3 regions of the Thalassolituus sp. UBA6592 genome follow, and region 3 is predicted to be linked to each of the others. Evidence: predicted binding sites of a transcription regulator. Region 3 holds the regulator's gene; each other region holds the start of a gene.
What was found. The regulator sigma-54, encoded in region 3, starts transcription at its own class of promoters, with help from an activator protein. The targets are predictions, from matches to a motif close to TGGCACNNNNNTTGCTNT.

Region 1: the regulator sigma-54 is predicted to act here: its motif matches at 2,194-2,211, upstream of B2Z72_RS14320 (HesB/IscA family protein).
Region 2: the regulator sigma-54 is predicted to act here: its motif matches at 5,611-5,628, upstream of B2Z72_RS18645 (urease accessory protein UreD).

The regions. Positions count from the first base shown of each region.
Region 1 is NZ_DJIO01000145.1:6,680-13,378, forward strand. It holds gene B2Z72_RS14300 ((2Fe-2S) ferredoxin domain-containing protein) at 1-38, shown strand, start outside; gene B2Z72_RS14305 (hypothetical protein) at 35-397, shown strand; gene B2Z72_RS14310 (Rossmann-like domain-containing protein) at 423-1,217, shown strand; gene B2Z72_RS14315 (YtoQ family protein) at 1,362-1,805, shown strand; gene B2Z72_RS14320 (HesB/IscA family protein) at 2,287-2,610, shown strand; gene nifU (Fe-S cluster assembly protein NifU) at 2,706-3,629, shown strand; gene nifS (cysteine desulfurase NifS) at 3,632-4,840, shown strand; gene nifV (homocitrate synthase) at 4,865-6,076, shown strand; gene cysE (serine O-acetyltransferase) at 6,085-6,699, shown strand, end outside.
Region 2 is NZ_DJIO01000187.1:3,156-9,854, reverse strand. It holds gene ureG (urease accessory protein UreG) at 1-608, opposite strand, end outside; gene B2Z72_RS18670 (urease accessory protein UreF) at 687-1,382, opposite strand; partial or broken gene ureE (urease accessory protein UreE) at 1,501-1,938, opposite strand; gene ureC (urease subunit alpha) at 1,949-3,658, opposite strand; gene B2Z72_RS18655 (urease subunit beta) at 3,936-4,241, opposite strand; gene B2Z72_RS18650 (urease subunit gamma) at 4,253-4,555, opposite strand; gene B2Z72_RS18645 (urease accessory protein UreD) at 4,653-5,537, opposite strand; gene B2Z72_RS18640 (methyl-accepting chemotaxis protein) at 5,769-6,699, shown strand, end outside.
Region 3 is NZ_DJIO01000146.1:20,335-27,033, reverse strand. It holds gene mgtE (magnesium transporter) at 1-933, opposite strand, end outside; gene B2Z72_RS14570 (HPr family phosphocarrier protein) at 1,041-1,310, opposite strand; gene rapZ (RNase adapter RapZ) at 1,310-2,173, opposite strand; gene ptsN (PTS IIA-like nitrogen regulatory protein PtsN) at 2,196-2,654, opposite strand; gene hpf (ribosome hibernation-promoting factor, HPF/YfiA family) at 2,661-2,963, opposite strand; gene B2Z72_RS14550 (RNA polymerase factor sigma-54) at 3,032-4,516, opposite strand; gene lptB (LPS export ABC transporter ATP-binding protein) at 4,668-5,393, opposite strand; gene lptA (lipopolysaccharide transport periplasmic protein LptA) at 5,390-5,995, opposite strand; gene lptC (LPS export ABC transporter periplasmic protein LptC) at 5,985-6,542, opposite strand; gene B2Z72_RS14530 (KpsF/GutQ family sugar-phosphate isomerase) at 6,542-6,699, opposite strand, start outside.

The sequences.
Region 1 (6,699 bases), on a different contig from region 3:
GGGCCGATAAAGTTGCTCCGGATGCAATCTGGCAATGATGGCCGTGGCAGCGGATACCTCCGCACTCGAAGCTGAGCGAATCAGTCGTGCCAGACAGGCTATGAAAGAGGCTTTGGCAGCGATTAATATTCAGCTGCCGGGTGTGGACAGTGATTTCACCGACACCGAATCCCGGGCAGATCCCTTTGATGGCTCGGTGACACTGTTCTGCCACTGGCGTGATAAATACGGCAACCTAACCGGCTCGCTGCAGATACATGAAAGTGGACGCATCTTTGCTGAATACGATGTGATTCAGAATCACCCGGAAAAAGCCGGCTGGTTTATTGAAGCCGTCAGTGTCTGGGGTGATGAGGATGACCTGCGCAGTGAGCTCAGATTAATTCCGCTACCTTAAGCTGCCATTATCACGGAGCGAGCGAATGACCCCGGGTCCGGAATACTACAACCGTATTTACCAGCTGATCGAAGCCAGGGCGAATATTCCTGCGCATATCTCGGATGTCCTGCTGGGGCTGGCGTGGAGCAGTGTTACGCTGCAATGTGACGACAGCCGTGCGCTCAGTACCGGGCTGGCTTTCAGTCCTGCTCAGGCACCACGTAATCTGCCCTGGCCTGGCACGCTTACGGAAAAATCGATCGCTGATATTTTAAGCTGGCTTCATGGCTGGGATAACAGTCAGCTGGTGGTGGCTCTGGCGGCGGCGAATGCGGCCATTTCTCTGAATAATCAGTTGCTGACAAAGGCCGAGCCGGTCACCTGCCACCGCCCCTTTGATATCCCGGCGAACCTGGCTGTTTTTGCCCATTTTGCTGAGCAATTGCATGGTGCGGACGTGGCCATCATCGGGCGCTATCCAGGTATCGAGTATTTCGATAAGCAGTTTTCCTATACCTGCATTGAGCGCACGCCTCAGGGGCGCGATTTACCTGATGCCGCTGCAAACTATATTCTGCCTCAGGCGGATTGGGTGTTTATCACCGCCAGCAGTCTGACCAATAAAACCCTGCCTCATCTGTTATGGCTGGCACGTAACGCTACTGTGGTGTTAATGGGCCCCAGTATGCCGTGGCTGGCCGAGTGGGCTGATTTTGGCGTGGATTATCTGGCGGGCGTGCAGGTAGAGGATCCGGCGCTGCTGCACACCATTATCAGCCAGGGTGGTGGCACTAAAATCTTTGACGCAGCTGCTCCCTATCGGGTTATCAAGCTGTAATCCCTGCTGTCGTCTGTTTGCCATTCTCCTCTTTTCTGATTTTTATGCCCTTGTCTGCCGCCCTCTGGGCCGTTGAACCTGAAGCACGCCGGGCTATGCGTTATGATAGCGGCTCAGGTTTATTCAATATAAGAGAGAGCACAGATGAAGGAATGGAACGTATACCTGTCCGGCGAAATTCACACCGACTGGCGTGAACAGATTATGGCGGGCTGCAAAGAACGTGGTCTGAATATCCACTTCACCTCCGCAGTAACCGATCATGATGCCAGCGATGCAGCAGGCGATGTTCTGGGGGCAGAAAGTAACAGTTTCTGGCGCGATCACAAATCCGCCAAAGTGAATGCCATCCGCATCCGCAATCTGATCGAACAATGCGATATTGCAGTGATCCGCTTTGGTGACAAGTACAAACAGTGGAATGCCGCCTTTGATGCTGGCCAGTGTGCGGCTTTGGGTAAATCCTACATTACCCTGCACGCTGATGACATTGTGCATCCGCTGAAAGAAGTGGATGCTGCGGCTATGGCCTGGGCGACCAGTGCAGAGCAGGTTGTTGAAATACTCAGTTATGTGGTCAGCCGCTAACGCCTGACATAGCTGCTCAGCCCGGCGCTACGACTCCACAGCCGGGCTGAATTGTCTCTGCGCTGTCTGCGTGTAAGTAACCATTGCTCTGTCTGAATTACCCCGTCCGAATTGCCCAGTACCGCTATTAGGTCGGGATAAGACTGACAGGCATGCGCTTCCCTGGTCTGTATCCTGTTATCGCTCTCTTTACAGTCTGAATTGCACATTCAGCTGTCGCTTCTTTTTTGTGTCGAATGCGACAAGTGATTACGACAATCTCCTTTGTAGCAACTGCGACAAAGCCCGCTACAACCTTTTGTGACAGTCTTATTTACGACAGCTTTTTAATGCTGATCAGGCTGGCTAAGTCTATGAATAGCCTTTCTTTTTCCTGATTTTATTGCCGTGGCACAGGGGTTGCAAAATCCCTCTCAGGCAAGACTCAACTATGGGTACGCGGCCGCAGAGCCGTACCGGCTGATGCCACAGGAGGCAGAAAATGATCACGATGACAGATAGTGCAATTTCCGCAGTACGCCGTTTTATGGATTCCACTGAAACCCCGATGGTTGGCCTGCGTATTAAGGTCGAAGGCGGCGGTTGCTCAGGTTTTCAGTACGGTATGAAACTGGAACAGGCGGTAGAGCAGGGTGATGAGCTGATCGACTTTTCTGGTCTGAAAGTGATTGTCGATGAAAACAGCGCATCGCTGTTAGACGGAGTGACCGTGGATTTTGTCGACGGTCTGGAAGGTAGCGGTTTTAAATTTGAAAACCCGAATGCCAGTAACAGCTGTGGCTGTGGCAAATCGTTCAGCTGCTGATTTTTAAAATTACACTAACAACGGGGCAATTGCACAACACGCCTCACAGCACTGAATGAGCAGGAACCAACCGGATTAGTACGAGGAGCAGAATCATGTGGGATTATTCCGAAACCGTTAAAGAACATTTTTATAACCCCAAAAACGCCGGTGCGGTTGGTGATGCCAACGCCGTGGGCGATGTGGGTTCCATCAGCTGTGGTGACGCACTGCGCCTGACATTAAAAGTAGAACCTGAAACAGAAATTATTCTGGATGCAGGTTTCCAGACCTTCGGCTGTGGTTCTGCCATTGCCTCCTCATCAGCATTGACCGAAATGGTAAAGGGCAAAACCCTGGATCAGGCACTGGAAATTTCCAACCAGGATATCGCCGACTTCCTTGACGGTCTGCCACCGGAAAAAATGCACTGCTCTGTGATGGGCCGCGAAGCCCTGCAGGCAGCGGTTGCCAATTACCGCGGTGAAGTGTGGGAAGACGATCATGAAGAAGGTGCGCTGATCTGTAAATGTTTCGCCATCGACGATGTGATGATCCGCGACACCATCCGCGCTAACAACTTAAGCACCGTTGAAGAAGTTACCAACTACACCAAAGCCGGTGGTGGCTGTTCTTCCTGTCATGAAGGCATTGAAAATATTCTCACCGAAGAGCTGGCCGCCCGCGGCGAAAGCTTTACGCCGAATGCCGTTGGCAAGAAAGAAGGCGTAGTACGTCTGAACCCGAAAAAAGAAGAAGCCGCTCCGGCTGCTGCCAAGCTTAATCCGGTACAGCGCATTCTGAAAATTCAGCAGGTGCTGGAAGGTCTGCGCCCGGCACTGCAGGCTGACGGTGGTGATGTTGAGCTGATGGATATCGAAGGCAAAAATATCTACGTGAAACTGGTTGGTGCCTGTAATGGCTGTCAGATGGCTGCCATGACCTTAGGTGGTGTACAGCAGAAACTCATCGAAGAACTTGGCGAGTTTGTGAAAGTTATTCCACACACCGAACGTCCGGTTGAAATTGCAGGAGCGTAATCATGGCTGATATCTATCTCGATAATAACGCGACCACTATGTGCGATCCTGAAGTTGTTCAGGAGCTGATGCCGTTTTTCTCTGAGCAGTTCGGTAACCCGTCTTCGCTGCATAACTTCGGCAATAAAGTGGGCTTCGCCATTAAAAAAGCGCGCCAGTCTGTGCAGAACATTCTTGGTGCTGAGCACGACTCAGAAATTATTTTCACTTCCTGTGGTTCTGAATCCGATTCCACTGCAATTCTGTCTGCTCTGAAAGCGCAGCCGGAACGCAAAGAAATCATCACTACCGTGGTTGAGCACCCGGCGGTTCTGAATCTGTGTGAATTCCTCGAAACCGAAGGCTACACCGTGCACAAATTAAAAGTGGATGGTAAAGGCAACCTGGATCTGGATGAATACGCCAGTCTGCTGACCGATAACGTTGCTGTGGTTTCCGTGATGTGGGCCAACAACGAAACCGGCACTATTTTCCCGGTACTGGAAATGGCTGAGATGGCCGATTCCAAAGGCATTATGTTCCATACCGATGCCGTGCAGGCGGTGGGTAAAATTCCGATGAACCTGGCCGACAGCAAAATTCACATGTTGTCGATTTCCGGCCACAAACTGCATGCACCAAAAGGTGTGGGGGTGCTGTATCTGCGTCGTGGTGTACGTTTCCGTCCGCTGCTGCGTGGTGGTCACCAGGAACGTGGTCGTCGTGCCGGTACTGAAAATACCACAGGTATTGTTGGTCTGGGTAAAGCCTGCGAGCTGGCCATGGAACACATGGAATATGAAAACACCGAAGTTGCAAAACTGCGTGACCGTCTGCAGGAAGGCATTCTGGCTGCGGTTCCACACTCGTTTGTGACCGGTAATCCGGATAACCGTTTACCCAATACCGTGAATATCGCCTTTGAATACATTGAAGGTGAAGCCATTCTGCTGCTGATGAATAAGCAGGGTATTGCGGCGTCTTCCGGTTCTGCCTGTACCTCAGGTTCGCTGGAACCGTCGCACGTGATGCGTGCCATGGGCATTCCTTACACCGCAGCTCACGGCACCGTGCGATTCTCTCTTTCGCGTTACAACACGCCGGAAGAAATTGAACGCGTGATTGAAGCGGTACCGCCTATCGTAGCGCAACTGCGTAAGCTCTCTCCTTACTGGGGAGAAAACGGTCCGGTGGAAAATCCGGAAGAAGCGTTCGCTCCGGTTTACGCCTGATTATTCATGGACGGGAATATCGACATGACGACTCATCAATCTGCTGCTCAACCTGTCGTTGTTATTAACGACACGACTTTGCGCGATGGCGAACAAAGCGCAGGTGTGGCCTTTACTGCTGACGAAAAGCTGGCCATTGCCAGTGGTCTGGCAGCCATGGGCGTGCAGGAGCTGGAGATCGGTATTCCCGCCATGGGCGAAGAAGAACGCGAAGTGATGCAGGCGATTGCTGCACTGCGACTGCCATCACGCTTAATGGCCTGGTGCCGGATGAATGAACAGGATTTAGCTGCCGTGGCAGGTCTGGATGTGGATCTGGTGGATTTATCCATTCCTTCTTCCGATCAGCAGATCGCCGGCAAGCTGGGTCAGGACCGTCGCTGGGTATTGGCTCAGGTTGAGCGCATGGTCAGCCGCGGTGTGGACGCCGGTTTTGAAATCTGTGTCGGCATGGAAGATTCTTCCCGCGCTGACACGGATTTCCTCAGGCAGCTTGCGCAAACCGCACAGCAGGCAGGTGCGCGCCGTATCCGTTTTGCCGATACCGTCGGCATTATGGAACCCTTCAGCCTGCTGGACAAAATCCGCAGTCTGCGCAGCGCCTGTGATCTGGAAATTGAAATGCACGCCCATGACGATTACGGCCTGGCAACTGCCAATACGCTGGCTGCTGTTCTCGGTGGTGCGACTCATATTAACACCACCGTCAATGGCCTTGGCGAACGGGCCGGTAATGCACCTCTGGAAGAGTGTGTGCTGGCGCTGAAAAATCTGCACGGCATTGATTGTGGGGTTGATACACAACAGATGGCAGCTATTTCAGCACTGGTGGCACAGGCCTCCGGACGGGATGTGAGCTGGAATAAAAGCATTGTTGGTGAAGGTGTCTTTACCCATGAAGCGGGTATTCATGTGGATGGCCTGATTAAGGATCAGCGTAATTATCAGGGCCTCGATCCGCTGCAGCTTGGGCGGCATCACCAGCTGGTGCTGGGCAAACATTCCGGCAGCCAGGGGCTGATCCGTGCATATCAGGATGTGGGCATTGAGTTGCTGAGCTGGCAGGTGCCTCTGCTGCTGCAACAGGTCAGAACTCTGGTGACGAGCATTAAACGTGCACCGCTGGCGAGTGAATTAATGGACTTATACATGGCACTGGATGCGCGTATTGGCGCACCGGCGATGGCCGCAGGACAGGAGGCGGAAATATGTCAGCTTCATCCGATTGCCAGCTGAAAAAATCATTGTGGCAACAGCTGCGTGAAGACATTGCCAGCGTTTTTGAACGGGACCCGGCGGCACGCACAACCTTCGAAGTTCTGACCACGTATCCGGGCGTTCATGCACTGATATTTCACCGTATCAGTCATCGACTGTGGAAACGTAACTGGCGCTATGCGGCACGCTTTCTGTCGTTTCTGGGACGTCTTCTGAGCAATGTGGATATTCACCCCGGAGCGACCATTGGTGAACGATTTTTTATTGACCATGGTGCCGGTGTCGTAATTGGTGAAACGGCCGTCGTGGGTAACGATGTGACGCTTTATCACGGTGTTACTCTGGGTGGTACCAGTTGGAAAAAAGGCAAGCGTCACCCGACGCTGAGCGATGGTGTCATGGTTGGCGCCGGTGCAAAAATTCTTGGCAATATCACTGTAGGTAAGCATTCCCGCGTTGGGGCCAATTCAGTGGTGGTCGAAAATGTACCGGAAAGCTGCACCGTTGTTGGCATACCGGGCAAGGTGGTGAAACTGCGCGAAGCCGGAGAACTGAATCCTTACGGCATCGACCTGGATCATCACCTGATACCTGACCCTGTGGGAAAGGCAATCAGCTGTCTGCTCAGCCGCATTGACATA
Region 2 (6,699 bases), on a different contig from region 3:
CTCTCCAGCATTCCCTCAGCAACGATGAACTGAATGATGGCATCCAGACCTTCGGCTTTCTTCAGATTCGAGAAAACAAATGGGCGTTCGCCACGCATTTTCTTCGCATCCCGGTCCATTACACTGAGATCGGCCCCTACTAATGGCGCCAGATCTGTTTTATTAATAACCAATAAGTCCGAACGGGTGATACCAGGTCCGCCTTTGCGCGGGATTTTATCACCTGCTGATACATCAATTACGTAAATTGTGAGATCAGACAGTTCCGGACTGAAGGTAGCGCTGAGATTATCGCCGCCACTTTCAACGAATACCACATCCAGATCGCCATGGCGCTTCATCAATTCGTCGATAGCCGCCAGGTTCATGGAAGCATCTTCACGGATTGCTGTGTGCGGACAACCGCCGGTTTCTACGCCGAGAATACGGTCTGCTTCCAGCGCTTCGTTACGGGTCAGAAACTCCGCATCTTCTTTGGTGTAGATATCGTTGGTCACCACTGCAATGTTGTAGTGTTCACGCAGGGCTGAACAGAGTGAGCGCAGCAGGGCCGTTTTGCCTGAACCAACCGGACCACCCACACCAACGCGCAGAGTTTGTTTTTTCATTGTGTTCTCCAGAAATTCTGAGTCTTGCTTAAATTCTTTAATCTTTCTTTCAACGCCGTAGCTGCAATGCAGCCAGCTCTAAGAGCGGAAGAGGCGCGTATATTGGGTTTCGTGTTTTGCGCTTGCTATCGCCATTGCCGGTAAAGAACCGCCAATTTCGTCTTCTTCCACATCATGAGAAATTTCAATGGTCTGTGGAATCAGCGTCTGTAAATCGCTTAATAACTGTTGTGCCTGAGTCTGCCCCAGCGGCACCAGTTTGGTTGCCGCTGCGACCATATTTTCCAGCCATGCCCAGCTCAAGCCGGTGGCAGCCGATTCATAGGGAATCTGCCATTGCACCGCAGGCCAGGCATACAGTGCAACGAAACTGACATCGCCCTCTGCATTTAATGCGTACTGTGGCAAAGCGACATCGAGACTTTTTAACAGTCGTACCAAAGCCTCGCCCATGGCGGTGTCAGTTAAACGCAGCTCCCGGGTTTCGCGGCTGGCGAGAATTAAATCGTTCCATTCACACCAGCGCGCTTCGTCATTCTGCTGTACTGCCAGCATCGCACCTTTTAATACCGGCAGATCAATTAATGCCTGGGTCTCGTGCAGTTGCGTGGCAATCCATTCACGGGTCATCTTCATATTGCTGACCCAGCCTTTTTCCACGGCATATTCCAGCCCCTGGGAAAAAGCAAAACCACCAACCGGCAGGCTGACGCTGGAAAGCTGCAATAAACGCAGCAAGCCAGGCGTGCTCAGCAGGGCAGAATCAGTGGTCATGGTCATGCCCGTGATCATGTGAATGGCCATGCCCATGAGAATGGTCGTGCGAATGACCATGACTGTGCCCGTGTGAATGATCATGCGAATGACCGTGATCATCATCGTGCCCATGACTGTGCGAGTGGCCACCGGAATAAGCACCGGATTCCGGCACAAACACCGCCTGCTCATGGCTTACCATTAAACCTAACTGGTGCAGCATATCTTCCAGCACGTGGTCAGGTTTAATGCGCAACCAGCGGTCGCCGACTTCCACTTTTACATGGCGGTTACCGAGGTGGTAACAGGCCTTGGCAAAGGTAATCCAGTCGTCGCAGCTGGCGTGTGCCACGTCTTCAACGGCACCTTCCACTTTGACAATTTTACCGTCAGTGGCTTTTAAAAATTCACCAACGATTAACGGCTTGCCGCGCTCCAGAAACAGACGGACTTCTTCACCGTCGGTACTGATTAAGCGCAGGCGGCCACGATCACGTTTTTCGTAATCCACCACGACGGTGCAGTACACCGGATCATGGCAATGAGTGCCCAAACGTTCGTAAACATCCAGCATCAGGCTTTCCTCAGAATAAATTGTACAGCTGTGCCAGTGGCAGTTCGGTGGCTGGTTCACAGGTGAGCAGCTCGCCGTCGGCACGTACTTCGTAAGTTTGTGGATCAACCGTAATGGTTGGCATCCAATCGTTCAGCACCATATCGGATTTACGGATATTGCGGGTGTTTTTGCATGCTGCAAGGCCACGCTGCAGACCGTATTTTTCTTTGACGTTATTTTTTAACGCAGCTTCCGATACGAAGGTCAGGCAGTTAGCGTTAACCGCACGGCCCATAGCACCGAACATCATGCGGTAATGCACTGGCTGTGGTGTCGGGATGGATGCGTTGGGGTCACCCATTGGCGCCGCTGCAATCATGCCGCCTTTAATGATCATACTTGGCTTGGCGCCAAAGAATGCAGGTTTCCACAGCACCAGATCAGCCAGTTTACCTTGTTCAATGGAGCCCACTTCGTGGGAGATACCGTGAGCAATGGCCGGGTTAATGGTGTATTTGGCAATATAACGACGCGCGCGGAAGTTATCAGCACCCAGCGTTTCGTCTTCTTTTAAGAAGCCAAACTGAGTCTTCATTTTATGCGCGGTCTGCCAGGTACGGGTAACCACTTCACCGACGCGGCCCATGGCCTGAGAGTCGGAAGAAATCATGCTGAAGGCACCACGGTCGTGGAAAATATCTTCGGCGGCGATGGTTTCTTTACGGATACGGGAATCGGCAAAGGCGACGTCTTCGGGAATGGAGCTGTCGAGGTGGTGACAGACCATCAGCATGTCCAGGTGTTCATCCACCGTATTCGCCGTATAAGGACGGGTAGGGTTGGTGGATGATGGCAGAACATTCGGGTAGGCACAGGCACGGATAATATCCGGCGCGTGGCCGCCACCGGCACCTTCGGTGTGGTAAGTGTGAATCACGCGGTCTTTAAAGGCACCGATAGTGTCATCCACAAAACCGGATTCGTTCAGTGTATCGGTGTGAATGGCTACCTGTACGTCGTATTTTTCGGCGACGGATAAACAGCAATCAATTGACGCTGGCGTGGTACCCCAGTCTTCGTGCAGTTTTAAACCACAGGCACCGGCTTCCAGTTGTTCTTCCAGTGCCGCCGGCAGCGAGGCATTACCTTTACCGAGGAAACCAAAGTTCATCGGCAGGTCATCAGTGCCCTGCAGCATTTTCTCGATATACCAGGGGCCTGGGGTGCAGGTCGTGGCGTTGGTTCCTGTGGCCGGGCCGGTACCACCACCAATCATGGTAGTTACACCGCTCATTAATGCTTCTTCGACCTGTTGCGGGCAGATAAAGTGAATATGCGCATCAATGCCGCCTGCGGTCAGAATAGAACCTTCACCGGCGATCACTTCAGTACCCGGGCCAATAATGATATCGATATTGTCCTGTACATCCGGGTTACCGGCTTTACCGATGGCAAAAATACGGCCACCTTTGATACCGACATCGGCCTTAACTACGCCCCAGTGGTCCAGTACCACGGCATTGGTAATGACCAGATCAACGGTTTCAGCGCTGGTGCGCTGACTTTGTCCCTGACCATCGCGAATGACTTTACCGCCACCAAATTTCACTTCCTCACCATAGGTAGTGAAATCTTTTTCGATCTGAATAAATAATTCGGTATCACCCAGGCGCACTTTATCGCCTGTGGTCGGGCCAAACATCTGTGAATAAGACGTTCTGTCCATTGTACGGCTCATAATTCTCTCCTGATCCTGGGCCTGTAAATATTAATTTAACAGTGCCTGTTATAGGTTAAAACGCATTCAGGCAAGGCACTGTGAACGTGGCCTAATGGGTTAAGCGAGAGAGCAGTAACACAGCATGAAGGTGTTTTAACCATAACCCTTTGGGCTGAATGCCCAGTAGTCTTACAGGTATTCATCTTCGTGTTCTTACTCCTGATAACTCATTCTCTCACTACATTGCAGTGGGGTGTTCAGCAGGCCTGATGTAATTGATTTTTTACAGGGCCATTCAAAGTTTGCCCATTGTTTCACCGCGGAAACCGTACACTGTGCGGTCACCAACGTATTCTACTAATTCCACTTCACGCCCCTGACCCGGCTCAAAACGCACGGCGGTGCCGGATGGAATATTCAGACGGAAGCCTTTGGCAGCTTCGCGGTCAAACGACAGTGCCGGGTTAGTCTCAAAAAAATGATAATGCGAACCGACCTGTACCGGGCGGTCACCGGTATTTTCAACACGGATGGTGATGGTTTTGCGTCCTTCGTTGAGAACGACCTCGCCATCGGCAGGGATGATTTCACCTGGAATCATAATTTTTCTCCTTAAACGATGGGCTCGTGGACGGTGACTAATTTTGTGCCGTCGGGAAAAGTGGCTTCAACCTGAACTTCGTGAATCAGCTCTGGTACACCGTCCATCACCTGATCGGCGCTGAGCAGCGTTTTGCCGTAGCTCATTAACTCGGCTACCGTTTTACCATCGCGTGCACCTTCCATAATTTCCATGGTCAGGTACGCCATAGCTTCCGGATAATTCAGTTTCAGGCCACGATTGAGACGTCGTTCGGCCAGCAGAGCTGCGGTAAAAATCAGCAGCTTGTCTTTTTCGCGGGGAAGCAATTCCATCCTGCACCTCTGTTTGTAAATAAAATTTGGGTTCTTAACTAAAATTCGGGTTAGTAAATACGGTTGTTGAATACACTGTCATGGTATTCACTATCTGTCAGGTCGCCCAGATGCGCGGCGCACAGGCGGGGCGTTGCAGCAGCAGTGGACGTACAATTTTCCACACTTCCGTCAACAGTAATCGCGCTTTTTCACTGCAGTCGCCAAGACAACGGACGGTTAAGAATTCTCCGTTCATACTGACGCCGGCGATGTGCTCATCGCACAGTGCCTGAAGCGTTTCCATTGCGCTGGACGGTAAGTCTGCGGCGAATGGTCCAGCAACCATCAGGCCATGCACCGGCTGCCCGCGGAATCCGGCAGAGGCGTTCAGCACCTCGTTGTTTTCTGGTGTCAGCTTCAGCCGCTCATTCAACAACAGGCGGCCTTCACGATAGATTTTCAGCCCCTGCTTAAGAGTTGTCTGCTGGTCGGCATCGTTCAGACGAACGCCGTTAGCCGGTAAGCCAAGGCTGGTGATTTCCCAGCCAATAAAGGCGCTGTCGGCAGCCAGGTCTACCCGGGTTTCCAGCTGAGCTTTTGATGACGGGAATAAAATGGTCTCCAGCGGCATCCATTCCAGCGCACTGCCACAGGAGGTGCTGAGGTTGACCTGTTGTTTCTGGATCAGGCCATCCGGGCGCGCTCTGTAAACCCGGCCGGCACCGGGCGTTGTTACCAGGGTGTGACTGTGTTCTTCGGCGCGGACCTCAATGGTCAGGAAATCTCCGGAGACCATGCCACCGGGAGGATGCAGAAGGTAAATATGCGCGCAGTCCGGCCCTTCCGGATAAAATGGCTTTTGCACATAAAGAGGGCCTTTATGTTCTTTGTGCACAAGTTTGGTGCCTCTTGGCGTTTTTCGCGTCACCAGTTGCAGCCGGGCGTTCCAGTATGGTGCGTCAGCTTGCGCGCTTTTCAGCGGCTGAACGGGTAGATTCAAGCCGTATCTCCTTGGGTCCGGGCTGAAGGGTCAGACAGAAAGTCATCAACAGGGTAATTTATGCCGCTTTGTATAAGCAAGGCGAATACCAACTTGACCAAGCGGTCAGGAATTGGTGTTTGCTTTATCAGTAGAACTGACTTGAATATATATCCTGTATTAACTGCCAGCAGCACAGAATTCTTCAAAGTGCTTTCTATACTCCAGAAAAAACAACGCTCTGGAGTCACTATGTCAGTGCTTAAAAAGTTTCTTCTGACCCTTGGTCTGATTGTCGGCGCATTCGGTGTCGTTCTGTCATTAATCAGTCTCTATACGGCCAAAGAAACAGCCGATCAACGCCATGAAAGGGAGGCACTGGCGGCCATTAATGAAGTGAATACGCTGCTTGACCTGACCAACGGTATTATTTCTGAACGCGTTCAGAGTTCGATGAAACTGTTAAAGGAACGCGGAATGGCGCTGGGTGACGCCCGCTCCGGAGAGCCGGTAACCGTGTCAGGAACACCCGCAACCAATCTTTACATGGGAAATTACGGTCTGGCCGGTAACTATGAGCTGGTTGATCAGCTGACAGCCGTTATGGGGGGCACCGCTACCATCTTCAGTCGTCAGGGAGATGATTTTATCCGTATTTCTACCAACGTAATGAAAGAAGGCAAGCGAGCTGTTGGTACCAAACTGGCCCCTCAGGGTAAAGCTATGGCGGCGATTCGTCAGGGGAAGGCTTACTATGGTGAGGTCGATATTCTGGGTAAGCCATATCTCACAGGCTATGAGCCGTTAAAAAATTCAGCGGGAGAAACTATCGGTATCTGGCTTGTCGGTTATTCTGCTGACATGGATGTGCTGAAAAAGGCGATTTCAGACTACCGGATTTTGCAGAATGGATTTGTTGCGTTGCGCGACACCAAAGGCTCGGTACGTATCCATTCAGATCATGTAAACAGCGAGTTGGTAGATAAAGTAATATCCGGCGAGAACAGTCCGTGGGATGTAACTGTTCGCGAATACACTCCGTGGGGTTACGACATTGTGATTGCTGTTCCGCACGCTGACGAGAACGCGATTATGCAGGCAGCATTTTTCTCTGCAATTGCAAAACTGATGATCGCGCTCGTCGTTCTGGTGGTTGTTATGTATCTGCTGGTGAACAGTCTGG
Region 3 (6,699 bases):
GGTTTCGTCGAACATGCCGATCACGGCGGAGGCTGCCAGCGCGGTCAGCAGGTTAATACCCAGCCATACCGCACGGCGGCGACTGGTTTTCAGGGCCGGAGCGAAGGTGTCTTCTTCGTCGTCCAGACCGGCCATACTCATCAGTGAGTGGTCCGCAGTTTCGCGGATAACGTCAACCACGTCATCGATGGTGATCCGGCCAACCAGCACGCCATCGTCGTCGACAACCGGAGCGGATACCAGATCGTGGCGCTCGAACAGTTTGGCAACGTCGCTGTCATGCATGGTGGCAGGAATGATTTTGGCGTCTGTACTCATCACTTCCCGCACGGTCTGATGCGGGTCACTGACCAGCAGTTTGCTGATGGCCAGGGTACCGATAAATTCGTTGTTACGGCTGACGACCAGCAGGTTATCCGTCATGGCGGGCAGGGATTTGTGGCGGCGCAGATAGCGCAGCACCACATCCAGAGTGATGTCCGGACGGATGGTGATGGTGTCGGTGTTCATCAGACCACCGGCACTGTCCTCGGCATAACCCAGTACTGACTCGAGGCGATCCCGGTCCTGCTGGTCCATGGACTCCAGAACTTCCTGGGTCACACGTTCCGGCAGCGCCTGCAGCATATCGGCGACGTCATCGGTGTCGAGCTCGGAGGCGATATCGGCGACTTCTTCGGCGCTCATATCGCTCAGGAAGTGACCCTGCAGCTCTTCACTCAGATTCTGCAGTACTTCACCTTCCAGTTCCTTGTCGACCATCTCCCACAGAATCTTACGCGCCTTAGGCGGTGAGGATTCAATCAGGTGGGCAATATCAACCGGCGCCAGACCCGAGTTCAGGATACGGCGGACCTGCGTCATCGCGCCGCTCTCAAGAGCTGCGTTAAGACTGTGCAGTTTTGTCCGGGCGCGTTCGCTTTGCTCTGCCATCGTACCTTGTTCCGGGGCGGGTTATATGAACTGAGAGTGTATCCGGGTCAGACAACAGATACCATGAAACTACTCGCAAGAATGCGTGTAATTAATTGTTTTAAAACCTATTCTTCCTCGTCGAAGCGGCGGTTGATGAGATCGGTGATGGCTTCCGCCGCAGCCTCCGCATCGTTACCTTCGGCGTGCAGTTCCAGAACGGTACCTTTACTGGCGGCCAGCATCATCACCGCCATGATGCTTTTACCGTCAACCATACGCTCCGGATAGCCGACTTTTACCTGACTGGAAAAGGCCGAGGCAGTCGACACCAGTTTGGCGGCAGCCCGGGCATGCAGGCCCAGTTTATTGATAATGGTCAGCTGGGTTTTAATCATCAGGACTCCTGGTTGCTCAGCTCGCGGTGGCGGATCTGCACATTGCTGTACAGATCAGCGAATTCCTCTTTCAATCGCTCGGCGACATAAACGGATCTGTGTTGGCCACCGGTGCAGCCGATGGCGATGGTCATATAACTGCGGTTTGCCTCGATAAAGGCCGGCAGCCAGCGACGGATGAAACCGGCAATATCGTCTTTCATCAGCGCCACCTGTGGCTCGTTGCCAAGAAATTCAATCACTGGCTGTTCCAGCCCTGTGTGTGCACGCAGGCCCGGGTCCCAATAGGGATTCGGCAGGTTGCGCACATCAAAAACATAATCGGCATCGATGGGAATACCGTGTTTGAAGCCGAAGGATTCAAACAGAATGGCGATATCGTTGCTGGATTTGTCTGCGACCCGCATTTTGATCTGACTGCGCAGCTCGTGTACCGACATATTGGTAGTATCGAGGGTCAGATCCGCCAGATTGGCGATGGGGTCGAGCAGTTCTTTTTCCTGATCAATGGCTTCCGCCAGCGACAGGTGTGGGCTGGTCAGTGGGTGCTTACGCCGGGTGGAGCTGAAGCGCTGCAGCAGAACTTCTTCGCTGGCATCCAGATAGATGACATCCAGGCGGTATTCATCATTGGGCAGCTGGTGCAGGATTTCGTCGATGTTATCGAAGGCGTGAAGCAGGTTGCGGGCGTCGATACTGACGGCCACCCGGGACAGCTTTTCTTCACTTTCGGTCTGGGTGACCAGAGTCGGAAGCATGGAGATGGGCAGGTTATCTATACAATAAAAGCCCTGATCCTCGAGCACGTGCAGTGCGCTGGATTTACCTGATCCTGAACGTCCACTGATGACTACCAGGCGCATCGGTTATCTCCATATCCCTGGGTTAAGCGCTGGCGAGCGCCCGTTGATAGAGGTATTTAGCGTCCGGGGCATTGCGCAGGGCTTCCCGGTAACCCGCTTCGCTGAAGTTTCTGGCCAGCATGGCCAGTACTTTTAAATGTTCTTCGGTGGCTTCTTCCGGCACTAACAGAGCAAAAACCAGATCGACCGGTTTCTGATCGATGGCGTCGTAGTCCACAGGTTCGGCCAGGCGCAACAGAATGCCGATGGCCTGAGTGCACTGGCGCAGACGGCAATGGGGAATGGCAATGCCTTCCCCAATGCCGGTGCTGCCCAACCGCTCGCGGCTGAGCAGGCTGTCGAAAATATCGTCGGCTGAGCAGTCACTGAGCTGCTCGGCAACAAAGCCAGACAGAAACTCCAGCAGTTTTTTCTTGCTGGAGACTTCTACATTAATTAATGCGCGTTCTGGCGTAAGAATGTCGCCGATACTCAGTTCCATAAAAAATCAGCCCTGACCTTTCTGACGTGCTACCAGTTTTTCTTTGTGTTTAAGAAGCTGACGATCCAGCTTTTCTACCATCTGATCAATGGCGGCGTACATATCGTCGCCTTCTGCACTGGCGTTCAGATCTGTGCCACTGGCGTGGACGGTTGCTTCTGCTGTCATGCGCCCTTTCACCACAGTGAGAGTAACCTGACCATTGGTGATGTTGTCGAAGTGGCGGGTCAGCTTCGACATCTTGTCGTCGACATGACTCTGCAGGGCTTCGGTAATTTCTACATGGTGACCGCTGATATTGATCTTCATTTCCAGGCTCCTTGTGTGCTGGTTCTGTTTTTTACTATTTAATCAGCTTCAGGATTAAATTCAGTGTTCTAAATCAGCTGTTTACGTTCATTTGAAGGTGGAATCAACATAGCTTCACGGTACTTGGCTACGGTGCGTCGTGCAACCTGAATACCGCGTTCTCCAAGCATAGTTGCGATTTTGTTATCACTGAGTGGTTTACGGGCATTTTCTTCTGAAATCAGCTTTTTGATCATGGCGCGGATAGCAGTGGACGAGCATTCGCCGCCGCCATCTGTGCTGACATGACTGGAGAAAAAGTACTTGAGTTCAAAAATACCACGCGGGGTGTGCATGTATTTCTGTGTGGTCACACGGGAAATCGTCGATTCGTGCATGCCAACCGCTTCGGCAATATCGTGCAGCACCAGAGGTTTCATCGCTTCTTCACCTTCTTCGAAGAAGTCGATCTGATACTCAACAATTTTGGTGGCCACTTTCAGCAGGGTTTCATTGCGGCTTTGCAGACTTTTGATAAACCAGCGCGCTTCCTGCAGGTGATCACGCAGGAAAGCATTATCTGTGCTGTTGTCTGAACGACGCACCAGTGCAGCGTAATCCGCATTCACCCGCAGTTTGGGTGCGATGTCGGGGTTCAGTTCGACCCGCCATTCATCGCGCACATTACGCACGATCACATCCGGCACAACGTATTCTGCCTGTTCACCACTGACGCCGGCACCGGGTTTCGGGTTCAGTTCTTTAATCAGGCACAGTACAGATTTCAGATCATCTTCGCGCAGACGGGTCTTGCGCATCAGGGTCTGGTAATCGCGGCTGCCGAGTAATTCGATGTAGTCACTGATTACCAGCCGGGCTTCTTTCAGCCATTCGGTTTCCGGTGCCAGCTGCGCCAGTTGCAGCAACAGGCATTCACGCAGATCGCGGGCAAAAACACCGGCCGGATCAAACTGCTGCAGGCGATGCAGGACGGCCAGAACTTCTTCTTCTTCGATTTCCAGTTCCGGGTCCATGCTTTCCACCACATCTTCAATGGTGGTGTGCAGGTAACCATCGTCGTCCACGCCATCAATCAGCATGGTGGCGATTTCGCGGTCAGCGTCGGACATTGGTGTCAGGTTAAGCTGCCACTCGAGGTGATCCTGCAGATTTTCAGTGGAGGCGTGGCGGGAATCGTAATCGAAGTCGTCGTCGATGGCGTTGCTGTTGCCGGAAGAAACACCGGCTGTTGCCTGATAGGTATCGTCCCACTGGCTGTCTACCGGCAGATCGTCCGGCAGTTGTTCCTGGGACCATTGTTCGTCCAGTTCCGGAGTATCGGAATCGTCTTTGGAAGTAACTTCTGTTTTGCTCTCGGACACCTCCATAGAGGAGTGATCCGCTGTATCGTCACCCTCGTGCTCTTCCATTTCCAGCATAGGATTGGCGTCCAGTGCCTCCTGAATCTCCTGCTGGAGGTCAAGGGTAGAGAGCTGCAGCAGACGGATTGCCTGCTGTAACTGAGGGGTCATGGTCAGTTGCTGACCCATCTTTAACTGAAGAGACGCTTTCATAGAGTTCAGTACTTACCCATAGTCGGCACAATCTGTGCATTATACGCCAAGGCCGGGAACCCACAACCTGATTTGTTGGTCACTTCAGGTTGGGCCAGTCCCACTGCACAGGAGTATCCTCCTGCGTATCTGAATCCATTCGCTGCTCTGATCAGAGGCGGAAGTCCTCCCCCAGATACACTTTACGTACCTGTTCGCTGGCGAGTACTTCGTCGGCATTTCCTTCTGCAATAATGTGACCGCCACCGACGATGTAAGCTTTTTCACAGATGGCGAGGGTTTCCCGCACATTGTGGTCGGTAATCAGTACACCAATTCCGCGCGCTTTCAGCTGACGGATAATGTCCATGATGTCAGCTACGGAAATTGGGTCAACCCCGGCGAAAGGCTCATCGAGCAAAATAAAGGACGGTTCGGCGGCCAGAGCGCGGGCAATTTCCACCCGCCGGCGTTCGCCGCCGGACAGGGCCATGCCCAGACTGTCGCGGATATGCTGGATGTTGAACTCGTCGAGCAGGCCTTCCAGACGCTCCAGACGCTGTTTGCGGTTGAGGTCTTTGCGGGTTTCCAGAATGGCCAGTATGTTGTCTGACACACTGAGCTTGCGGAAGATGGAAGCTTCCTGCGGCAGATAGCCGATACCTTTGCGTGCCCGGCCATGCATTGGCAGGTGACTGATGTCTTCGCCGTCGATGGTTATCGTGCCTTTATCGGCCTGTACCAGGTTGACGATCATATAAAAGCAGGTGGTTTTACCCGCACCGTTCGGACCCAGCAGGCCGACGATCTGGCCGCTGCTGACTTCCATGGACACGTCTTTGACTACTTCACGGCCGTTGTAGCTTTTGGCCAGATGTTCTGCCTTCAGTGTTTTCATTGGCTGCTTCCGGATTGCTCAGTGCTGTTGCCGGACGGCTCCGCGTTATTGCCGGATGATTCCGCGGCGTTATCGTCTTTCTTAGGCTGGATCACCATCCGTACCCGGGAGTCTTCCGGCTTTTCTTCGCCTTCTTTAACTGTGCTGGTGCCACCGTTGGCTTTGACCGTCTCGGCATTCATATCGTAAGTCAGGCGCTGACCGCTGAACTGATCGCCACCCTGTTTCAGATTGGCGTCTCCGGTGATGATTACTTCACGCTGATCGCTCAGATATTCAATGCGCTTACCATTGGCGTAAGTGACTGGCTTACCGACATTAATCTGCTGCTGGTAACGTGCCGGTTTACCATCGGCGACGGCGCTTTTTAATACGTTGCCTTCATGCAGGATTTCCAGCCGGTCGGCTTCGATCTTAAGCGTACCCTGAGTAAGAATGACATTACCCTGATAAATCACGACACCGGTACGGCGATCCATTTCCGCCTGCTGGGAGCGGATAACCAGTTCCTGTTGTTCGTCTTCCGGCAAGGCCTGAGCCGCTGATGTCAGAATCGCCAGCAGCAGAGAGAAGGGAAGAGCGGTCAGAGACTTAAGGTTCATAACGTGAGTTAACCTCTGCATTAAAGCGGATATGTTGAGCCGGAACGTCCATGCGCATACCAACGGCCGTCATGTTGGCGCGGTCACTGGTAATGGTGACGAGCTGATCGGTTTCGGCGATGCCGGTGCTGTGGTGGTATGTCAGGCGCTCAGTGCGGATCAGCAGATTATGATTGGCTGCAGTGTCGAGCGGGCGGATTTTTACGTCATTGATCAGCTGCAGGGTTTTATCCGCATCTGTCATGGTGCCTTCAACCGCAGAGATCAGCCATTGCGAACCCTCTTCGTCGAGCACGGTAAATTCCGGCTGACTGAAATAGGTGTTGCCGATACCCGGATAGTGGCTGGAGCTGTCTGCAGTGAATTTCTGCGACTGAATACCTTCGTCGCTGTACTGGCGGCTGATCAGCTTCTCACCGTAGTAATCCGGCTCGTTATCAGCCTGATCAGCTCCGGCTGGTGTCAGTTCACTGGTGTAGCGATCTACTGCCAGCAGAGCCAGGCCGAAAAATGCCGTGATGATCAGCAGCAACCAGCGCTTACGCATCAGATCACGCCCGCTCGCAGCAGGTCGTGCATATTGATAACGCCAACGGCTTTGTCGCCTTCCTTAACCACCAGAGCGTTAATTTTGTTGTCTTCCATGAGCTTCAGGGCCTCGGCTGCCAGGGTTTTTGGCGTGGTGCTTTTACCGCCATAGGTCA